3 regions of the Rothia sp. HC945 genome follow, and region 1 is predicted to be linked to each of the others. Evidence: riboswitches for the same ligand, from Rfam matches in the RefSeq annotation. Region 1 holds a riboswitch; each other region holds the start of a gene.
The links. Region 1 has a riboswitch for thiamine pyrophosphate ahead of thiM (hydroxyethylthiazole kinase). Riboswitches for the same ligand answer to the same signal wherever they lie in the genome.
Positions count from the first base shown of each region.

Region 2: another riboswitch for thiamine pyrophosphate. It lies ahead of AB0Y14_RS05330 (ECF transporter S component); the one in region 1 lies ahead of thiM (hydroxyethylthiazole kinase).
Region 3: another riboswitch for thiamine pyrophosphate. It lies ahead of AB0Y14_RS07235 (3-oxoacyl-ACP reductase); the one in region 1 lies ahead of thiM (hydroxyethylthiazole kinase).

Region 1 is NZ_JBFCSN010000004.1:97,524-101,358, reverse strand. It holds gene thiD (bifunctional hydroxymethylpyrimidine kinase/phosphomethylpyrimidine kinase) at 18-932, opposite strand; gene thiE (thiamine phosphate synthase) at 950-1,636, opposite strand; gene thiM (hydroxyethylthiazole kinase) at 1,633-2,499, opposite strand; TPP riboswitch at 2,490-2,580, opposite strand; gene AB0Y14_RS11590 (DUF3995 domain-containing protein) at 3,438-3,835, opposite strand, start outside.
Region 2 is NZ_JBFCSN010000001.1:1,210,386-1,214,220, forward strand. It holds gene AB0Y14_RS05325 (ABC transporter ATP-binding protein) at 1-990, opposite strand, end outside; gene AB0Y14_RS05330 (ECF transporter S component) at 987-1,646, opposite strand; TPP riboswitch at 1,704-1,803, opposite strand; gene AB0Y14_RS05335 (DUF4235 domain-containing protein) at 1,944-2,216, shown strand; gene AB0Y14_RS05340 (cation:proton antiporter) at 2,379-2,852, opposite strand; gene AB0Y14_RS05345 (monovalent cation/H+ antiporter complex subunit F) at 2,853-3,245, opposite strand; gene AB0Y14_RS05350 (Na+/H+ antiporter subunit E) at 3,242-3,826, opposite strand; gene AB0Y14_RS05355 (Na+/H+ antiporter subunit D) at 3,828-3,835, opposite strand, start outside.
Region 3 is NZ_JBFCSN010000001.1:1,636,304-1,640,138, forward strand. It holds gene AB0Y14_RS07230 (LLM class flavin-dependent oxidoreductase) at 1-718, opposite strand, end outside; gene AB0Y14_RS07235 (3-oxoacyl-ACP reductase) at 715-1,497, opposite strand; TPP riboswitch at 1,576-1,671, opposite strand; gene efeB (iron uptake transporter deferrochelatase/peroxidase subunit) at 1,633-3,051, opposite strand; gene efeO (iron uptake system protein EfeO) at 3,066-3,835, opposite strand, start outside.

The DNA.
Region 1 (3,835 bases):
ACACTCCGTGGACGTTTCTACCTCAGTACTTGGGACAAGTGGTTGACGGGACCGTGGCCCTGCTCCGGGAATCGCGAGAGGCGCCACTCGGCACCGTCCTTGAGCGCCCTCGTCAGGAAGTTCTTGCCGTCCCTTGTCGCCCCTTCGAGGGCGTCGTCGTCAATGGTCCGGGGTTCGGCGCTCTCCGAGTCCAGCGTCTCCGGCCTGGAATTCCGGGCCGCGAATCCTGCGATGGCGGACGAGAGGGTGCACCCCGTTCCGTGCGTGTTGCGCGTCCGTACTCGCGGCGAGCTCAGTTCGACCAGAACGGGGTTTCCTGCCGGCTCGTTTCTGGACGACGTCGTGCCGGGCTCCCATCCGGGGGCAGTCGCGAGGATGTCCACGGCCTCGCCAGTACGCAGGTGGCCTCCCTTGAGGAGCACGGCGCGGGGGCCGAGCGCGAGCAGCTCCTCGGCCTGTGTCCGCATCTCGTCGACGGACCGCGCGACCCGGTCGGGACGATCCAGAAGCCGGGCGCCTTCCGGCAGGTTAGGCGTGATCAGGTCCGCGAGGGGAAGCAGGTCGCCGCGGAGCGCGGCGTCGGCGTCCTCACTCAAGAGGGGGTCCCCACTGGTTGCGACCATCACGGGATCAAGGACCACGGTGCCGAAGTTCTCGCGCCGCTCGGAGATCAGAGCCGCGACCGTCCGCACCACGTCGGCGGTGCCCAGCATGCCGATCTTGGTTGCGTCCACCGGCAGGTCGTCGATCACGGACTCGATCTGGGTGGCCACCACCTCGCGCGGGACTCCGTGGACATCACGGACTCCGCGCGTGTTCTGGCTTGTCAACGACGTCAGGCACGCGCACCCGTAGACCCCGACGGCCGCAAAGGCCTTCAGATCGGTCTGGATTCCGGCGCCTCCGGAGGGGTCGGAACCTGCAATGGTCATGGCGACGGGTGGCCGCATTACGAGTCACGTCCTCTCATCAGGGTCATGGTTGCAAGACGCCGCATCTCCGCGGCCGCGTGCCGGGGGTCATCCGCGCCGGCGATCGCCGAGACCACACAGAGACCATCGACGGGCACGCCCGCGAGCCGGGTCGCCGTGGAGGGATTGATACCGCCGATGGCCACGCTGGACAAACCGACCGTTCGGGCGAAGGCCGCGCACGCGGTGACGCCATCGGGCCCCAGGGGTGGACCGGCGTCGTTCTTGGTGGGGGTGGACCAAACGGGGCCGATGCCCAGAACATCCGCATACCGTTCGGCCACCGCGGCGCGGGCTTCGTCCGGACTCGACACCGAGAGGCCGACCATCAGCTCCCGCCCGAGGACCCGTCTGGCCTCCTTCGCTGCGGCGTCCGACTGGCCGACGTGCACATTGAGCCCGAGGTCGGCCGCGATATTGAGCCTGTCGTTGACGAACAGATGCGCGGGCCGGCCCGAATCCTGTTCGGCCCTCCCGATGGCCTTCGCGCATTCCTTCGCCAATGTGGAGAATTCGGCGTCCCTCAGTTCCTTGTCACGCACCTGAACCACACCGACGCCGCCCATCACGGCCTCGTACACGACGTGTGGGACGCGATCGACACCCCCACAGAGGGCGGTATCGGTCACAAAGTACAGGGAGAAGTCTGTGGTCGGGGGGATCACGGGGCGTCCTCTACTATCTCGGCCGTGCGGGCGATGCCCTCAGGATGCAACTCGTAAAGAGCGTCGAGCCACCGCACATGGAACGTTCCGGGGCCTTCCGCAGTTCTGCCTGCCAGGGTTCCGGCGGCCCCCAGGTGCGCGTGAGCGGCCACGGCGGCGTCGTGCTCCGACACGCCGGCCGGCCGTGAGGCACCAAGGTAGGCTGCCACCGTTGCCCCGAGGGAACATCCCGTGCCAATGACCAAGGGCATGAACGGGTGACCGCTGGTCACCCACGTGATTCGATCCGCGGAGACGATCGCATCCCGCTCCCCGGAGATGGCGACGACGCCACCCGTGCGCTCTGACAGTGCGCGTCCGGCGTCGAGAGCGGATTCGACGTCGTCGGTCGATTCGACCCCGCGGCCGCCTTGTCCCAACCCCGCGAGGGCCACGATCTCGCTGGCGTTTCCCCTGATCACCGACGGTCGGGCTTCGAGCAGGGTCCGGGAAAGTTCGGTGCGCACGGGGAGAGAGCCCACGGCGACAGGGTCCAGGACCCAGGGCACGCCGTTGGTTCGGGCCGTTTCGACCGCGGCCTTGATGGCCGAGATCTGAGTATCCGAGACCGTTCCGACGTTCACCAGAAGTCCGTTGGCCACTCCGGCGAAAATGCCCGCTTCCTCCGGGTGCTCAACCATGGCGGGAGAGGCGCCCACAGCGAGCAGAACGTTGGCGGTGATCTCCTTGACCACGGCATTGGTCAGGCAGTGCACCAGAGGAGCCGTGTCCCGCACCGCCCGGGCGGGATCGATCACGACCCGATCGGCACCGTTGGCCTCGGCATCCGTGATCGACGCTTCGATGTTCTGCGAACCAGCCATGGTGACCATCCCTTCGCTAGTACTGGCTAGATCAGGTTCAAAGGGTCGTATCTCAGCCCCAGGGCACCCCTTGTCACTGCGAACGCTCACGTGCGCTCGGGTCCAACTCTAGTCCGAGGACCCGAACCTTGGCATGGACGGAGCGAAGGCGCCGACAATCTGTGGACAATCGACGCGCAAGACCGGTTTTCCACACCGCATATCCACAGTGTGGAGAACTTACACGAATGTGACTTCACGTTGTCCACGAACTCGACGGCGAACCGCCACCTCGAGTTGGTCCGCAACCATTGATCCCGCAATATCGGGGGTGTCGTGGGTCAATCTGTCCCCGAAAGAAAGCCGGTCGACGACGCCCGGCCATTCGGAGAGTCGACCAGCGGCCCGCATCCGACCACGCCCGTCCCCACCTGTGGACAACTTTTCGCACAGGTGGTGGAGAATCTGGAAATTCGGAAGCCGCCCTGTGGACACTTGTGGATAATTGTGGACAACCCATGGTCGCGTTGCCCCGCTCGTGACGGGGCGACCGCCGTCGAACCATACACCCCGACGTACGGCCCCTTGTACCGACGCCGTCCTCACAAGGCTCGCGTTGACCAGCGCATTCCCCTGGCGGCCGACGCCCCATCGGCCCGCCCTGGATCCCCATGGACGCGCGGAAAGCGGGACCGGTCGACGTCGCCGGACCACGCCTTGTCCACAGACGTTGTCCCCAGGCGTGGACAACTTACATACGCGTAGTTCGATCCCCCGTCGGGGTCGTGTTTCGAATCGACTTCGGCCCCATGAGCGCGTCGAACCCTTCCACATCCCACAGAACCTAGGACACGTGTTCGACTTGTGCACACCGTTGTACACACCTGTGGATAACTTTCTCCACCGCCTGTGGGGTTCGGCCTGCATTCCGCGCCCTCATCCCCAGGACCACCCGTGAGTCACGGAGTTGGGCCCACCCCGGACCGACGGGTGAGCCAGAGTGCACCAGCAAGTGCCAGGCCCCAGAGCAGGAACACGGGATCCCAGAGAATGGCGTGCCCCCATTGCGCCGGTCGATTCGAAGCCGACGAGCCCGTGGCGATCCCGATCCAGCCGCCGACCGCCCCAAGAGCGCCCCAGCCGATCAGCGCGATGGCGCCAACCCAGGAGACCGCCCGGATCCATCGATGCGGAGGAGGGCGGAGATGGTCGGCCCAGGGGATCAAGGCGGCGGCCGCCTTGCCCACCCCGACAAGACCGAGCATCCACCGGAATCCGGCATCCCCGTCCCGATGCATTCGGACCGCAAATTCCCCGACCGTCCCCAAGAGCAAGGACCCACCGAGCGCCCAGTACA
Region 2 (3,835 bases), on a different contig from region 1:
CCCAGTCACTGCCAGGTGCTGGCCTCGATGCACCCGAAGACCGATGTTCTCCGATGCTCGGAGGGCATCCCTCGCGGCCGGAATCGGCGTGGCCGGAGATTTCCTGACCGCACGACGTCGACCCCTGCTCCACGACCGGGAAGGCTGCTGTCTGGTCACCGCGAGACCGCATGCCTGGAGAAGCGGCCCCTCCCGATCCACGGGAATATTGCCGCCCGTGGAAGCCATGGGCCGTCGCGGAACATGGTCAGGGACCCAAACGCCGGCGTCGAGCAATTCTTCGCGCGCTCTTCCGAGAACTTCGGAGGGAGCGCCGTCGTGGCTGATCCCGCCATTCGGTGACAGGACGATGATCCGGTCGACGAGGTCCGCCCACACGGCAACGCGGTGTTCGACGACCACCAGGGTCGATCCGTATTCCTGTGCGGCCGTGATCACGGCGTCCCGGACCTCGACGACGCCGTCCGGATCGAGGTTCGCCGTCGGCTCATCGAGCAGAAGGAGACCGGGTTCCATCGCGAGGATCCCGGCCAGCCCAAGACGTTGTTTCTGTCCGCCGGACAGCGCCGACGTGGGATGCTCCCACGGAAGATCGAGTCCGACCGATTGCAAGGCGCGCCGGCATCTCCCGACGATCTCGTCCCGTGGCACCCCGAGGTTCTCCGGCCCGAACGCGAGGTCATCGCCGACCCGAGACAAAACGATCGAGGATTCCGGGTCCTGCTGCATCAGACCGACCGATGCCCTCGCGTCCCGGGGGTCCATGCCGTTGACGGTCACCCTCCCGAGGGCGGCTTCGCCGTCGTCGTCGTCGAGCACCCCGGCCAGGGCATGGAGAAGGGTCGATTTGCCCGCGCCGGACGGGCCGAGCAGGAGAACCTTCTCTCCGGACGCGATATCCAGGTCCACGCCGTTGAACGCGGGCTCATCCCGTCCCGCATGGTGCCATCCGAAGCCTCGGGCACTGATGGACGCACCGCCGGCGCTCACGCACGCCGCCGCATCTGCCGGGCATCGCGACCTGCCGCGACCGATCCGAGGACACCGGTCGAGATCAGGGCGCGCATCAGGGCCCACGAGAGGAAACCGGCGATGAGGAGCCCGGAGACCACGGCGCACATCACGTAGACGACCTGGTACTGGGGTTCCCAGAATGCGTAGTACATGACGACTTCGCTGACTCCCATGAACAGACCCGAGACGGCGCCGGACAGGAGCGCCGTGGGCAGTCCGAAGCGACGGTACAGCAACGCGGCGAACACGATTTCGGCGCCAATGCCCTGAATCGCGCCCGAGAGCAGGACCCCGGCGCTGTAATGCGTGCCGAGGAGGGCCTCAATCACCGCAGCGACCATTTCGCAGTAGATCGCAGCGCCCGGTTTCCTGATCACGAGTCCACCGATGACGCCGGCGAGGAGCCAACCACCGCCGATCAAGCCTGACAAGGGCGGAAACCCGACGGTCGCAGTCTGCGTCGCCGGTGAGACGGCATTGGACCAGATCCAGAAGATGACGCCGCAAACCACCGCCAAAACGGATGCGATGACGATGTCGATCACGCGCCACGATGCTCGCCGTCGGTGTGATGCCGCCCCGGTTCCTGCGGGTCCCCGGTCCAGAGATTCGGATGAGGGTGTGGTGTTCATTGGTCTTCCTCCTGCACAGATCAGGAGGGGAGGTCGCACGCCGTTCTTCTTTCGGGTACGCCCGAGATCTCGACTCCCTACGTCGGTGCTAACCGCATCAGGTCGAGGGTCTGCTTTCGCACTCTCAGCCTCGTTCGAGGCTCCCCTGTCGTTCGTGAACGCCGCCCAGTCTATCCGATCATTTCACTTCGGGTGAATCTCCAGCCCGTTGCGGACAAAGGCAAACCAGTGCGATTAGGCTGTAAGAAGCTGTACGTGACCGGCCGCACCGCCGGTGCGAATGAAGAGGAGAGATGCATGAGCAACCCCGCAATCAAGATCGGTTCCACGGTGGCTTCCTTGGCGGGAGTCTTTGCCGCCAACAAGGTCATGACTCTCGGGTGGAAGAAGGTCACGGGCAATGAACCGCCGTCGAACAACCCTGATCCCGAGGAGAGCGTGCGGGACATCGTCATCTGGACCGCGATCAGCGGTGTCGTGGCGACTCTGATCAAACTCGGTGTTACTCGCCTGGCCAACAGGATGGAACACAAGGAAGAGATCGAGACGGGCGGTCAGGCCGAGGTCTAGCTCCACGGAGGTTGCCTGCGTGCGCGGGCGATGAGCCGATACGGTGCCGAGAGTCGTTCTGCGGCGGGACGTGGTTCCCGCTGCGAACGACAATCGGCACCGTCGTCTTTAACAGCCACTATGGGTGCCGCACGAAGCGACGGCCGGCGAGGCCCGGCCGCGTCACCGGTCGTGGCCGTCCGATCCTTTGGCCGGCCGTTCCTGTCCGTCCTCCTCGAGGCCGGCGGCTTCGGCGTCGATGTCCTTGGGTTCGTCCGTCGCCTGCACAGGCGCCTCTTCCTGTTCCTCCTCGCGGTTCATTTGCTCCACGAGGTCAGCCAGTTCGTTGACGGTCAGGGCCGAGGCGGTGAAGTGCCGGTTGCGGAAACCGGACCGGCCGACCATGTGCGAGGAAACGGGAACGGCCAGAATCTGGAGGGTCCAGGCGAGAATGAGCGCCGGGACCAGTGCCCAGGACCGCGAAGCGATGCCGAGCGCCACCAGGAGCAGGAACAAGCCGAAGACCTGAGGCTTCGCGCCGGGGTGGAGACGCGAGAGCACGTCCGGGAACCGTACGATGCCGACGGCGGCGCCCAGCGACATCAGGCACCCGCCGATGAGGCAAATACCGGTCACCGTATCGAGTACGAGGTCCATCTACCGATCACCCCGCCGTGCCGTCGGCCTCGATCCGACGGTCTTGCCGGATTTGCGGGAGCGTCCGTGCCCGTACGGACGCTCGGGCGAGGTGGTCGCCGCCGAGGACTCGGTCTTTTCGAGTTGGTCCTTGCGTTCGCGCTTGTTGTTGGCAAAGCGTGCGACCGTCACGGAACCCAGGAAACCGACGAGCGAGATCACGATCAGCATGGTGACGTTCTCGTAACTGTCCCTGTACACCATGTCCACGACGAGTCCGGCCCCGACGATCGCCAGCAGTACATCGGAGGCGATCACTCGATCCAGCAGAGACGGCCCCTTGGCCAAGCGGACAATGGTTCCGATGGCGGCCAGAACGAGCACCACACCGCAGACGACCATGACGATATTCACGATGTTCCCTCCCCCAGGTGACCGGATTTCAGGGCGCGATGGCTTTCTTTGGTCCCCATCACGCGAATCACCAGGTCCTCGATCTTCCGCACACCGTCCTGGAACTTGCGGACTTCCGCTTCGTCGTTGACGTCGATGACGTGGAAGTAGATGGTCGCGGTTCTCCGGTCCACCTCGACCACCAAGGATCCTGGGATCAGGGAGACGATGTGACCGACCACGGTGATAAGCAGGTCGCTGTTGATACGGAGTCGCACCGACACCACGGCCGAACGTGGGGCACCTTGGGGCCTGACGGTGAACCAGAGGATCTCGAAACTCGCGTGGGCGATCCACCACACGAATTTCGTCATCAGCACGGCCGCCCAGAACACGTTGAACCTACCGGACAGCTGCACCGGGGGCAGATAGAAGATGCGTACGATCACCAACGCGATGATCAGTCCGAAGACCAGGTTCCCGATCGAGAAGTCCTGCCACAGAGCGCCCCACACCAGGACCAACCAAATGATCAGCGGCAACTCGGTGCGCAAAGTGTTCTTGGGCCGGACGCGCGGGGCCCGGTGCGCCGAAGGACTCATGTCAGTGGC
Region 3 (3,835 bases), on a different contig from region 1:
AGGCGACGGCGTAGATACCTTCCGCCCGGCGCGATGCGAGGCTTCGTCCCGGTCCGGAGGCGCCGGCCTGGAACAGCACGGGACGCCCCTGCGGCGGTTCGGGCACGTTGAGCGGACCGGCGACCGAGAAGTGTTCACCCTCGTGGTCCACGCCGTGGATCATGGTCGAGTCGGCGTACCGCCCCTCGCGATCGGCGAGGATCGAGGCGCGGGGCCACGAATCCCACAGGGCCTGAACCGCGTCGACGAACTCTTCAGCCCGGCGATAGCATTCCTCGTGCCCCGGCAGGGTTGTCCCACCGTGGTTGCGCGCCTCGGCGTCGAACATGGACGTCACAACGTTCCAACCGATCCTCCCGCCGCTGATGTGGTCGAGGCTCGCGAGGATCCGGGCCGCATGGAAGGGAGTCCAGAATGAGCTGGACACCGTGCTGACCAGGCCGATCTTCGACGTCGCCCGCGCCATCGCGGAAAGGCACGTGAGCGGCTCCAGGAACCACGCGGGAGAGTCTTCGAGTCCGCCGGGGCTCAACGACTGGCCATCGGCGAAGAACACCGCGTCAAGCTTGCCGCGTTCGGCAGTGCGGGCGAGTTCCTCGTAATAGGCGATGTCCCCGAGCCTGTCGACCGAGGAGTCCGGGGCCCGCCAGGCCGCATTGTGATGCCCGCACCCGTAGATGAACAGATTGATGTGTGCTTGCTTTTTCCGGTCGCTCATCCTTTGACCAGCCCTCCGTCGACGATCAGGTTCTGACCGGTGACCGCACGCGCCCATGGGGAGGCGAAGAAGAGGACGGCGTCGGCCAGTTCGTCCGGGGAGGTGACGGAACGCAGGGGCGTGCCCTCGGCGATCGCGTCGAAGACTTCGGCCGGCGTCGCCGAACTCGCGTCGGTCTCCCGCAACAGACCACCCGAGACCATATTGACCGTAATGCCCTCCGGCCCCAGGTCATGCGAGAAGGTCCTGGTCAGGGACAACAGTGCGGCCTTGGCCGCCGTGTAGTCGTGGTACGGGACCACGGGGTTCTGAAAAAGGTTCGTACCGATGTTCACGATGCGCCCGAATCCCCGTTCGGCCATCCCGGGCCGGAGCGCCTGGATCATCGCGAGCGGCCCATGGAGGGAACCGTCGAGTTGCGTCCGGAATTCCTCGGGGGAGATATCGGCGGCCTTCGACCGCGCCTCGCCGTTGAAGCTGAAATCCACCAGGGCGTTATTCACCAGCGTAGTCGGGGCGGAATCGAAGAATTCCGAGGACGACGCCGCAAATTCCTGGATGCTCTCCCGGTCGCGAATGTCGAGGTTCGCGCACCGGGCCCGGTCGGGGTAGTCATCGACGATGCGCTGGGCATCGTCCTTGCTGCGGTGATACCCGATCACCACCCGGGCGCCTTCTCTGAGGAACGCTCGGCTGATGCTCGCCCCCAGGCCCCGCGCGCCGCCGGTGACGACGACGATGTGCTCGTTCAGGGGAATCGCGGTGCGTGTTTCTGTCATGGTCTCTGCCTCTCTGCCGAGGCGAAGGCACCCCATAGAGCGAGCCTCCCTCGACGAGAGCGGAGGTGCGCGGGTACGCGAGCGCTCTGCGGACATTCCCTTCGCCAGTGCTAACTGCATCAGGTTCGACGGGTTTCATCTCAGCCTCCCTCGGAGGCACCCCGTGTCGCGCGTCTCATCGTAGCACCGCTCATCGAACAGGCGCTGGCCCACCATGGCGTCTCCTTCTCGAATGCCCGGCGGTACCGCGAAGAGGGCAGAGGCCTGGTGCTGGAGGTACTCCGTGAGGGCATCCTTCTCGGTCATCTTCTTCAGTACCGGGTAGAAACCCGTCCGCGGATCGCGCACGAACGCAACGAAGAACATCCCAGCGTCCAGACGGCCCAGCGAGTCGTTGCCGTCGGTGTAGTTGTAACTGCGGCGGAGCATCCGGACGCCCTGGTTATTGTCGGCGCCGACCACCGCCACATGCGAGTCAGCAGGGATCGCGGTGCCACCGTCTCGACCCGGGGCGGCGAAGTCTGGTCGAGCGAATTCGTCCGAATCCTGTGGATCGGAAACCGACAAGGGCGCACCGTGATATTTGTCCCGACCGATCACCTCTTGCTGTTCGGAGAGTCGGACACGATCCCAAACCTCCAGGTGCATGTGGATCTTGCGCGCGACGACGTAGGTCCCGCCGTTCAGCCAGGAGGCCGCGGCGTCGTCCTCCGGCTGGACCCACACGTGGCGGCGCAGGAGCTCGGCGTCGTCCTCCGCCTTGAGGTTCGCGGTTCCGTCCTTGAAGCCGAGCAGATTTCGCGGGGTCCGCTGCTCTTTCGACGTCGATGAGCTGCGCCCGTATCCGATCTGACCCCACTTGAGCGTCGCGGACCCGAAGGCGATGCGGGTCAGGTTTCGGACCGCGTGCACGCAGACCTGGGGGTCGTTCGAGCAGGTCTGGATCAGGATGTCCCCGTCGCTGGCCGCCGCCCGCAGTGCCTCATTCGCGAATTTGGGGACACCGTCGGCCAGGACCCGCGGCATTCTGTCTTTGAGGCCGAAACGGTCACCGCCGTGCTCGTCCACGAACAGGGAACGCCCGAACCCGAAGGTGATGGTCAACCCGCTCGGCGGATACCCCCACACCTCGCCGGTGTCCGTCGGCGGCAGCTCGACGGTGTTCTCTGCACCTCCCACCGGTTCGCCCGCAACCATCTTCTCCGCCGCGGAAGTCCACGCGGTAAGCAGTCGCTGGAGCCCGTCCCGATTCCGGGTGGTGACCGTGTAGGCGACCGTATACATGGTGTCCTGGGCGGGCGTCAGGATTCCTTGTTGGACCTCCCCGCGGAAACGGTACCGAAGTTCGTCCGGGCCGGATGCCGCAGCGGCGTCGATCCCCCTCCGGTGCCCCAGGACCTCACCGCCGAAGCCCGAGACCCCCATGAGACCCGCGACGCCGGCCGCGCCGACCAGCCTGCGCCGGGAGAACCCCCGATTCCGCCCGCTGGTCGGCACGGCCTCACCCCCTGCCGGGTCCTTGATATCGTTCCCGGCATGCTCGTGTGCTGACATCGTCGCGGTCGCCCCTAGTGGAGGACCGTTCCGGCGATCTTGGACAGCGGCTCGCTCAGACCGTTGACGGCATCGGAGAACTTCCGCTGCGTCTCGGTGTAGGCGGAGGCGTCCGGCGTTTCCCCGGCGTCTTTCTGGACCGCGGCGACCAGAGAGTAGTCCCGGAAGGTTTCTGTGCCGTCGTCGGTCCTCCCCGAGACCTGTTCCTCGATCCGGGCCTTCACGGTCCCGAGATTCGATTCGACCGACTCCGCCAGAGCGGGGTCCTTCTTCCGCACCAAATCCGCCACGTTGCCGTACGCGACCTCGGCCCCCTCGACGTTGGCCTTGAAGTCGTACATGTCGGTGTGGGAGAAGGTCTCCTCCTCGCCGACGATCTTGGACTTCGCGACCTCCTCCAACAACGACGACGCCCCGGTCGCCACGTCCGCCAGCTTCAGCTCGAAGTCACCGTCCACGCCCTTGATCTGTCCGTAGACGAGATCGTAGAGCTTCTGGGTGTTCTCGTTCAGATCGTCCGCGGCCTTCTGGCGTTCCTCGTCGCTGGCAAACCGGAAGGGCGAGTCGTCGTTCCCGAACAGGTCCGCCTCGATGCGGTGCCATCCGGTCCACCCCTTGAGGACCTCGGGGTCGGTGGGCTCCTTGTGGGCATCCGCCGAGAGGTCCTGGACTCGGGCGTCCAGGGCGGCGTCGAGGTCCCCGGCCTCTTCGATCCCGAAGGCCTCGGCCGTGGGTTCGATGCGTTCGTAGTGCTGGCGCGCCAGCGGGTAAAGGGATTTTGCCT